3 regions of the Bacillus sp. EB V-12 genome follow, and region 3 is predicted to be linked to each of the others. Evidence: riboswitches for the same ligand, from Rfam matches in the RefSeq annotation. Region 3 holds a riboswitch; each other region holds the start of a gene.

Region 1 (3,280 bases), on a different contig from region 3:
GCGAAGACTTCCACGTTGGTAACTTATACTTCAACCGTGGATGTACTGGTGCAATCGTAGGTTACCAACCATTTGGTGGCTTTAACATGTCTGGTACAGACTCTAAAGCTGGTGGACCTGATTACTTAGCACTTCACATGCAAGCAAAAACTACTTCTGAAACTTTATAAGAAATAGTAGAGGAGCTCTTCACAGAATGTGAAGAGCTCCTTTTAAAATTGAAATCCTATATATTACCATCGTTCGAAGGGAATGAGCTAAAACCTATTAATAGCGGGATAAACATGCGAACAGAAATAAAATGATGAGAAAAGTTGACTTATTAGTCATATTTTTTAGTATTCATTTTGAGAATTTCCTGTATAATACAATTTGAAAGAAAATCTATGGTTCGACAAGGAACACTCCTTTCGGTTTTGCTCACTGAAAGGAGTGTTTTTTTATGTAGCTAAAAATTCTTGCGTGCTTATTACATTTGCATATACACCATTTAAACTAGCTAAAATTGTATTGTGAATGTAAACAGCTGGTATAGTAGCGTTCTTAAAAGAAAGGTCTTTTGTAGCACAAGCATCATGTATAACGGTACATTGAAAGCCAAAATCGAATGCAGCCCTTACTGTAGCATCGATACACATATGAGTCATCATCCCACATACAACGACATGTTCAATATTTAAACGTTTTAATTGCTCTAGAAGATTAGTTTCTCGGAAGCTATTTGGATAATGTTTGACTATAACTGTTTCTTCTCTAAGTGGACGTACGCTTTCGTGAATATGTACACCTTCTGTATTAGGTAGGAAAAAAGTAGCGCCATCTTTTATAGCTACGTGTTGGATATGAAAAATAGGTTCGCTGTTTGTTCTAAAGTGTTGTAATAACTGATTAGCATATTCGCTTGCTTCTACTGGATTACGCAATTCCATCTTTCCATTTGGAAAATAATCGTTTTGAATATCGATGAGTAAAAGAGCTGTTTTCATATATTTATCTTCCTCCGAGTTTCATATTCAAATAAATTTATTCAATTCGTAGAGAAGATTCTCCTGTTTAAAAATATGAGGAAGAAGAATTTTAAATAACCTTGAAAGTTACTATTTTCTCATGAATTTTCATCTGAAAATTTTAATAAAGGAATAATTAATATTTTTCTAAAAAATGTATTGACTCTTATTATTCTGAGTTCTATAATGAGAATTAATTAAACGACAATTAAATCGATACATTCTTATCCAGAGAGGTGGAGGGACTGGCCCTACGATACCTCAGCAACGGGTTTTTTTAATACCGTGCTAACTCCAGCAAGCCATATAAAGGCTTGGAAGATGAGAAGATGTGAATGAGTACATATAAGTGCTCTCCTTCTTATCTTTATGGTTGATAAGAAGGAGAGCACTTTTTATTTTACCTCGAAAGCTCTGCTTCAAGTTTTTACAGCATATAGGAGGGGAAAAAATGATTTCTTTTAACAATGTAAGTAAAGTGTATGAATCAGCTGGGCAATCTGTTCATGCGGTAGAGGATGTAACATTATCAGTTGAGAAAGGCGAAATTTTTGGCATTATCGGTTTTAGTGGCGCTGGAAAGAGTACGTTATTACGCCTAGTAAATATGTTAGAGAGACCGACGGCAGGAACGATTTCAATAGATGATAAAGATATTACATCATTATCGACGAAAGAATTACGTAAACTAAGACAAAGAATCGGAATGATCTTTCAAAGTTTTAATTTATTTAATTCAAGAACAGTATTTGGAAATATTGCTTATCCATTAAAGTTAGCGAAAGTACCAAAGAATGAGATAAAAGAAAGAGTAAATGAACTGCTGAAGTTTGTAGGGTTAGAAGATAAAGCAAACTATTACCCAGAGCAGCTATCAGGTGGACAAAAGCAACGTGTGGGCATTGCTAGAGCACTTGCGACATCGCCAGATATTCTTATATGTGATGAGGCAACATCAGCCTTAGATCCAGAAACAACGACAGAAATTCTAAACTTATTAAAGAAAGTAAATAGAGAATACAATTTAACAATTCTTCTTATTACACATGAAATGCATGTTGTGAAAGAAATTTGTCACCGTGTAGCTGTAATGGAGAAGGGAAAAGTTATTGAAGAAGGAAAACTGTTTGATGTTTTCACGCAACCAAAAACAAAGACGACTCAAAACTTTGTACGTTCTGTCATTAATGATCATTTACCGGAAAGTGTTCTAGCGAAAATTCAAAATGGTGGTCAAATTTATCGTCTAACATTTACTGGTGAGGAGACAGGACAGCCGGTACTATCATATATCGCAAAAAACTATAACGTCGATGTAAATGTACTGTACGGAAATATTATTGAACTTCAAAATGTGCTATTTGGAAATCTTCTTGTAGAGTTGCAAGGGGAGCAGAGGGAAATTCAAAAAGCATTACAACATCTAAGACTGCAAGTGCAGCTGAAGGAGGTAGAAGCTCATGCGAGTTGATTGGAGTATATTTTGGCCGCGCATACTAGATGCGACGGGGGATACCCTCTTAATGGTAATTGTAACCCTTATATTTGCTACAATTCTTGGTATACCGCTAGGTTTACTTTTATATGTAACGAGAAAAGGAAACTTTTTAGAAAATAAATGGGTCTTTTCTATTCTTAACATCATAATTAATACAATTCGTCCGGTACCATTCATTATCTTTTTAGTAGCGTTAAGTCCACTAACGAGAAGTGTTATCGGAACGACGATTGGAACAGCAGCAGCAATTTTCCCGATGACCTTAGTCGCATCAATTGGTATTGCTAGAATGGTTGAAACAAACCTTGTTTCCGTTCCGAAAGGAGTAATTGAAGCAGCGCAAGCAATGGGCGCCTCGCCAATTAGAATTGTTTTTGAAATCCTTGTACCAGAAGCGTTAGCACCATTAATCTTAGGTGTCACATTTATGACAGTTGGTTTAATTGAATTTTCTGCAGTTGCTGGGCTTGTCGGTGGTGGCGGTCTTGGTGATTTAGCAATGACATATGGTTATCAACGTTTTGATACATCAGTTATGTTCGTAACGGTCGTGTTACTTATTATTCTCGTACAGATAGCTCAAAATTTAGGGAATTACTTTGCGAAAGTCTTGTTACGCAGATCATAAAAAGGAAGAGAGGAAAAGAAAATGAAGAAAATTTTAGCATTTGCATTATCAGCGATTGTAGGAGTCTCAGCATTAAGCGGCTGCTCAAGTGGAGACACGGGTGCAGGAGCGAAAGAAAAAGTAGTTCGCGTCGGTGTAACTGGAACG
Region 2 (3,280 bases), on a different contig from region 3:
TTAAGTAGTTTGTTTATATTAGCGGTTATTATGTTACCTTTCTATATCCGTTTTGAAAGAAAGGCGTTTGTTTCACGTGAAATTGTTCTCGTTGCTGTATTAGCGGCAATTGCAGCAGTAAGCCGGGTACCATTTTCTATTTTACCAAGTGTACAACCAACTTCTTTTGTCATTATCGTTTCTGCAATTGTATTTGGAAGTGAAACTGGTTTTATGATTGGTGCTACAGCAGCAATCGTATCTAATATTTTTTTGGGACAAGGTCCATGGACACCGTGGCAAATGTTTTCGTGGGGCATGATTGGTTTTATAGCAGGTTTACTTCGTAATACATTTTTTATGAAAAAGCTATGGGGGAGACTTCTTTACGGAGTAATTGTTGGCTTTTTATTTGGCTGGATTATGAATTTCTGGGGCCTTCTCGGTTTTATACGAGAAGCAACATGGGAAACTTTCATTTCGTATTATATCGCAAGTTTTTACTTTGATTTGAGCCATGCGATTTCGAATGTTATTTTCTTATTACTATTTAGTACTTCATGGATTACGATTCTTACAAGATTTAAAAAGAAATACGGTATATTAGATGAGCATAACGTGACATAGAAAAGCATACTCATATAAGGTAGGGTCGCGACTTACATATTCGTTTGCCTCTTTCATGCTTCTTACATAATGTAAGGAGCATTTTTTTGTCAAAAAATCGATTCAATATGCATCCGCTATTATATAAAATTATTTGTATAATTGTAGGTGAGAACTTTTTTCAAAAGGGAGGTGTATAGTTAATGAAGTTAGTTATTCCGAAGCAACATGGTGCATGGGCTATGCTTGTTATGCCTCTTTTATTAAGTGTCATACTTGGGAAACCTACTATTTATCATATTCCATTGTTTTTAGCGTGGTTCTTTATCTATTTAGCCACGTATCCATTTCTTACGTACATAAAGCAAAGACGAAAAAAAGAGTTTTTACAAGCTGCCATTGTTTATTTTATTATTGCGTTCCTATTTGGGACGATTTCTTTATTATATGAGTGGCGAATTCTTTTATTCGTAATAGTAATGATTCCATTATTTATAGTGAATATGTATTACGCTCGTCAAAAAAATGAAAGAGCACTATTAAATGATATTTGTGCGATTATTGTGTTTTGTATCGGTGGGTTAATTAGTTATTACTTTTCAATGAAGCAAATCGATCATACAGCTATATTTATTGCACTTATTTCATTTTTATACTTTTTAGGTAGTACGTTCTATGTGAAAACGATGATTCGTGAAAAAAATAATCCGAAGTATCGTCTTATATCTTGGGGATATCATATCGTATTAACGATAATTGTATTTGCGATTAATCCGTGGTGTTCTCTTATTTTTATACCAAGTGTCATTCGAGCAATTGTGTTGTATGGCAAAAAAATTTCTATTATAAAAGTAGGAATTTTAGAAATTGCTAATTCTGTATATTTTTTAATCATAACGGCAATAATTATGAAGTATGCCATTTGAAAAAACTTCCCATCAATTGATGGGAAGTTTTTAATCTTTTTCTAAAATGTGAACGGTGTACTCGCAACGTTGAATAGCTTGTTCAACAGCATAAAGTGATTGTTCAATACGAGCGCGATTAAAATCTTTTTCAACTGTTTCGAGCGCTTCTTCTAAACAATTTTTAGCTTCTTGTAATGATTGAAAAGAATCTTGTACATATCCGCGAGCATTTTGATGCATTTCATAATCCTCCTTGCATGTTCGTATATGGGTAGTATGAACAGTAAGGAAGAAAATATAATTTGTTATATTTATTATATTTGTTTGACAATTAAAGTGGAATTACGTATAGTAAGAATTAAGTGAATATTTTCTTATCCAGAGAGGTGGAGGGACTGGCCCGATGAAACCCAGCAACCGCGATGCAGGTGCTAATTCCAGCAGAACATATTTGTTCTGGGAGATAAGACGAAGATATATACGTAACTTCTTCTTATCGGAGAGGTTTTTTTATTGCAAAAAAACCGATTACGAAAATTTATATTAAGAAGAAAGGGGTTGCGCATTACTGTGACACTCGAAAAATACGTAAAACTGCGTAGTACAGTTTATGAATATATGATAGAGCAAGATAAGCCGATATCATTGTTAGATATTCAAGAACATATCGTTTCGCATCATGAAGGAAAATTCACGAAAAAGATGTTGCATCAATTTTATTTATCAAGATTATTAGACGAACTAAAACTGGATGGGAAAATTACATTAGCTGATGAATATCTCTATGCTGAAAAAGGGGTATTGTATAAGGCGAGAAAAGGGAGCTAAGCTCTCTTTTTTTCTTAAAATAACGGAGTATGTAGAGTAAAAGACTGCTAAAGCAGCCTGATACAGGGAATGGTGTTGAGTGTGTAGTGTCAAAAATTGAATGTGCCTGAAAGAGGCAATTCATATCGGCTGCAAATGAAAAGAGACACCTTCGCCGAATAGGTGTCAGTCGTTTTGTCATATAGACTTGCTATTTGACGGTTATTAGAATAACATACAGGATTTTTGAAGTCAAAAGGGAATTAAAGGAAGGGGTACAATTATGTACGCTTACTTATTAAAAGATATAACGAAATGGATCCCAAAGTACATTGTAGATAAGGGATATGAATATTATGAAGATGGACATGTAGAAGATGTTGAAATACATGATAAAAAAGTGTTTGCTTTCGTTACTGGAAATGCCGGAAATTATGAAGTAGTTATCGATCTCGAAGATTTTTCAGAAAGTAGCTGCGAATGTCCATATGAGAATCTTTGTAAGCATATGGCGGCAGTTGTTTATGATATTCAAGGTGCTGGTGAGAGTGCAGTTAAAGAGAAACTGAAAGATTTAGAAAAAGAAGAATTACTTATATTATTGAATCGATTATTGCAAAGTTCGAAAAACGTGCAAATTGTAGAGAAGATGTTAAAGAAGGAGAAACTTTAACGTATAGAGGGAGTTGTTATGTAGTGAACGTACTAATTGTATACGCTCATCCTAATCCTTCAAGTTTTAACGCGGCGATTTTCAATCATGTGCAAAAAGGACTACCGGAAACAAATCATTCAGTTACGCTGCTTGATTTATACAAAGAACAATTTGATCCAGTCCTCGTATTTAATGAAGAGAAGAAAAGACGTGATTTAGTAAATGAAGAAGAAACAGCTCGGTACAGAACGTTAGTAGAAGAAGTAGATACACTTTTATTCATCTATCCAATATGGTGGTGGGGGATGCCAGCAATTTTAAAAGG
Region 3 (3,280 bases):
AGCTGCACTTGCTCCAAGAATTGTTCCAAGAAGAATCTTTGTGAATGGGATTAATAAAATAATTAAAATGATGAATGGTATAGAACGGAATATATTTACGAATGCTCCAATCACCGTATTAATTGATTTGTTTTCCCATAAATTATCTTTTGCTGTCATGAAGAGTAACAATCCTAAAATGAGTCCTAAAACAAATGTCGCAAGAGCTGCGATTACCGTCATATATAACGTTTCACCAGTTGCTTCTAACATTTGATTCCAATCAACATTTGTGAGTAACTTATCCATGTGCAATCACCTCCAGCTCTACTTGATCTTGATGAATTCCTTCTATTGCTTGCTGGATTGCTGTTTCCTCACCATTTAAATGAACAACTAAACTACCGTAAGAACCGTTATTCGTTTGTGCGATATTTCCTTGCAAAATGCTAACTTCTATGTCACTGCGTTGCATCAATCGTTGAAGCACTGGTCTTTCTACAGCCTCACCGATAAACTGCAAACGAATTACTTTTCCATCTGGATATTTTTCAATTAAATTTTCAATCGTTTCATTTGTATCTTCAGAATCTGTTAACTGCTGTACAAATCGTTTCGTAATATCTTGCTTCGGATTACGGAATACATCAAGTACTGGACCTGTTTCTACAATCTTTCCTTTCTCCATTACCGCAACACGATTACAAATCTTTCGAATTACGTGCATCTCATGTGTAATGAGTACAATTGTTAAACCAAGGCGCTTATTAATGTCTAATAGTAAATCCAAAATTTGATCTGTCGTTTCCGGATCAAGAGCTGACGTTGCTTCGTCACATAAAAGCACTTGTGGATTGTTAGCTAATGCTCTTGCAATCCCGACGCGTTGCTTTTGTCCCCCGCTCAGCTGAGATGGGTACGCGTCTCCTCTTCCTTCTAATCCAACAAGATGAATTAATTCATCAACACGTTTTCTTCTCTTCGCTTTATCAACACCTGCAATTTCAAGTGGAAACTCTATATTTTCACGTACAGTTCGTGACCAAAGTAAGTTGAAGTGCTGAAAAATCATTCCGATTTCTTGCCTTGCCTTACGAAGTTCACTTCCTGTAATTGCTGATATAACACGATTTGCAATTGTAATTTGGCCAGAAGTTGGTTTCTCCAACTGATTGAACAATCTAATTAAAGAACTTTTTCCAGCGCCACTATATCCGATAACACCAAATATTTCACCTTTATCTATTTTTAAATTGGCATTATCTACAGCAGTGACATCACCGCTTTTCGCCTTATATATTTTCTTTACGTTCTCTAATAGAATCATGATGTTCACCCCTTTTTTGTTTAGGTCGACTCCGCAATTTTTTATTTTTAATGCGTGTAGTCCACTGTTATCATTACTTTTATTATTTGAATGTCCTCCACATTCAAACAATAAAAAAACCTTTCTGCTTTAGAGAAGCAGAAAGGTTTATATGCGTATATAACAACATTATCCCTCTCTCTCATCTCTCAAAGCATTCGCTTTGCAGGAATTGGCACCATTTCAACATAAGTTGACGGTTGCCGGGCTTCACAGGGCACAGTCCCTCCACCTCTCTTGATAAGAGAAATCAGATTCAATTTTCGTCTGATTTGAAATTTATGAAATTGTCTATATTTTATGACTTGAATTGTATCAATATACACTTACCATGTCAACAGAAATTTTCGCAAAAAATGAAACTTCAGAATTTTAAGCACCTACTGACATCGGTTTACATATATGAAACATCGATTCCACTAATAACATCGTTTGGTACGTTCCCGAATATTGTACACGCCCATCGTTCATTAACATTTGCAATCGTACATTTCCATTCACCAATTGCTCTATATCTTTTTCATCTAAGCAAATGATTTGTTCCGTTCCTCTTTCCTCTTGTAGCAGCTCTATATAATCTCTTGAAATTTGTAACGAACAACTTTCATCTCTAAAGCGGAAATTAACAGTTTTCTCCTCTCGTCTTAAAAGCGGTTCTAAATGATATTGAGCATTAGCGTAATTTACAAATGATTGAAGCAAAGAATATAATCTCACCCTAAATCACATCCTTCATATCACTTTCTATTACATACCATTCCCTCTCACTAAAGAGCAATCCTGTTATTTTCGCTCGACAAATACTGTATCCACCCTGCATCTCGACATATTTCCCAAGAAATATGTCGAGGCGGCAAAAATTTTGCCGCCTACTTTAATTCCGTATATAAATATTCAACCGAATGAAATGCGTATATCTTCTTCATCAGTGTCCCATTTTCAAAAACAAGTAAACAAGGTACACTTTCAATCCCATACTCTTTCGCTAAATGCGGAGCATAATTTAAATCTAACATCCCAATTTTGAGGCCTTCAATTGTCATCTCAACGACTGTTAACATCTTTTTTGCTAATTGGCATGTTCCACACATTGGAGTATATACATATAATACTGTTTTTTCTTCGTTCTCTATTAGGGCTGTAGCTTCGGCTCCTGTCCAATCAATCACTTCTATCATTCCTTACCGTAAATATTCTGTATAAACGTCAATGTCGGCTCCCCATAATACATTTGCTAAGTGTGTAGATGGCGCAGTTGCCACTTCTCGGTACGAGCGATCAATATAGATATGCTCGGCTTGCGGGAATTCTTTTCGAAATTGTTTCCTTAACTTTTCTCCAGCATCATCAGCATCCACTAGCACATACACTTCCTTATCAAAAAACTGATCAACGAGCTCATCCATTTTCGACAAACCAATTGTACCATTTGTACAAACAATTTCCACCGGTTCACGAATAATAGATTCAATCTTTCTTCTATCTGATGTACCTTCTACAATAATGACTTTTTCTACATAAATCATATGTCATCACCCGATCACCATATACTATATAACCTTGAACTTAGTATATAGTATATTCGTTATTTTCATGTTGTTTCCTGTTTATTTTTGCAAAAGAAAAGCGCAAGCGGCTCATTCAGATTGTGAAGACTTATGAAACCTTACCACAAAACAGTTTTTCTCATAATAGCTTATTTATTTACATATAACTTGAATTTCATTATTTCACAAAAAATAAAAAAGGACAGCACAAAGGCTGTCCTTTAGTCGACTATAATTAGTCTTGGTTTGTCATTTCTGCATATTTTTCTGCAGTTAATAACTTCTCAACTTGGCTTGCATCAGAAAGTTCAACTTTAACCATCCATGCACCCTCGTATGGAGATTCGTTAACAAGTTCTGGTTGGTCACTTAATTCTTCGTTTACTGC

Evidence for each region. Region 3 has a riboswitch for S-adenosylmethionine ahead of ACZDYH_RS19415 (methionine ABC transporter ATP-binding protein). Riboswitches for the same ligand answer to the same signal wherever they lie in the genome.
Region 1: linked by a shared signal. The riboswitch ahead of ACZDYH_RS21940 (methionine ABC transporter ATP-binding protein) and the one ahead of ACZDYH_RS19415 (methionine ABC transporter ATP-binding protein) in region 3 are both predicted to bind S-adenosylmethionine.
Region 2: linked by a shared signal. The riboswitch ahead of ACZDYH_RS24320 (hypothetical protein) and the one ahead of ACZDYH_RS19415 (methionine ABC transporter ATP-binding protein) in region 3 are both predicted to bind S-adenosylmethionine.

What each region holds. Positions count from the first base shown of each region.
Region 1 is NZ_JBUXJL010000008.1:24,278-27,557, forward strand. Features, by position in the region: gene pruA (L-glutamate gamma-semialdehyde dehydrogenase) at 1-170, shown strand, start outside; gene ACZDYH_RS21935 (cysteine hydrolase family protein) at 441-986, opposite strand; SAM riboswitch class I at 1,229-1,335, shown strand; gene ACZDYH_RS21940 (methionine ABC transporter ATP-binding protein) at 1,459-2,478, shown strand; gene ACZDYH_RS21945 (methionine ABC transporter permease) at 2,468-3,133, shown strand; gene ACZDYH_RS21950 (MetQ/NlpA family ABC transporter substrate-binding protein) at 3,155-3,280, shown strand, end outside.
Region 2 is NZ_JBUXJL010000010.1:86,194-89,473, forward strand. Features, by position in the region: gene ACZDYH_RS24305 (ECF transporter S component) at 1-606, shown strand, start outside; gene ACZDYH_RS24310 (YwiC-like family protein) at 789-1,511, shown strand; gene ACZDYH_RS24315 (hypothetical protein) at 1,542-1,733, opposite strand; SAM riboswitch class I at 1,865-1,963, shown strand; gene ACZDYH_RS24320 (hypothetical protein) at 2,064-2,321, shown strand; gene ACZDYH_RS24325 (SWIM zinc finger family protein) at 2,584-2,973, shown strand; gene ACZDYH_RS24330 (NAD(P)H-dependent oxidoreductase) at 2,997-3,280, shown strand, end outside.
Region 3 is NZ_JBUXJL010000006.1:86,513-89,792, forward strand. Features, by position in the region: gene ACZDYH_RS19410 (methionine ABC transporter permease) at 1-288, opposite strand, end outside; gene ACZDYH_RS19415 (methionine ABC transporter ATP-binding protein) at 281-1,306, opposite strand; SAM riboswitch class I at 1,485-1,592, opposite strand; gene ACZDYH_RS19420 (hypothetical protein) at 1,718-2,062, opposite strand; gene ACZDYH_RS19425 (thioredoxin family protein) at 2,215-2,523, opposite strand; gene ACZDYH_RS19430 (toprim domain-containing protein) at 2,527-2,871, opposite strand; gene gcvH (glycine cleavage system protein GcvH) at 3,128-3,280, opposite strand, start outside.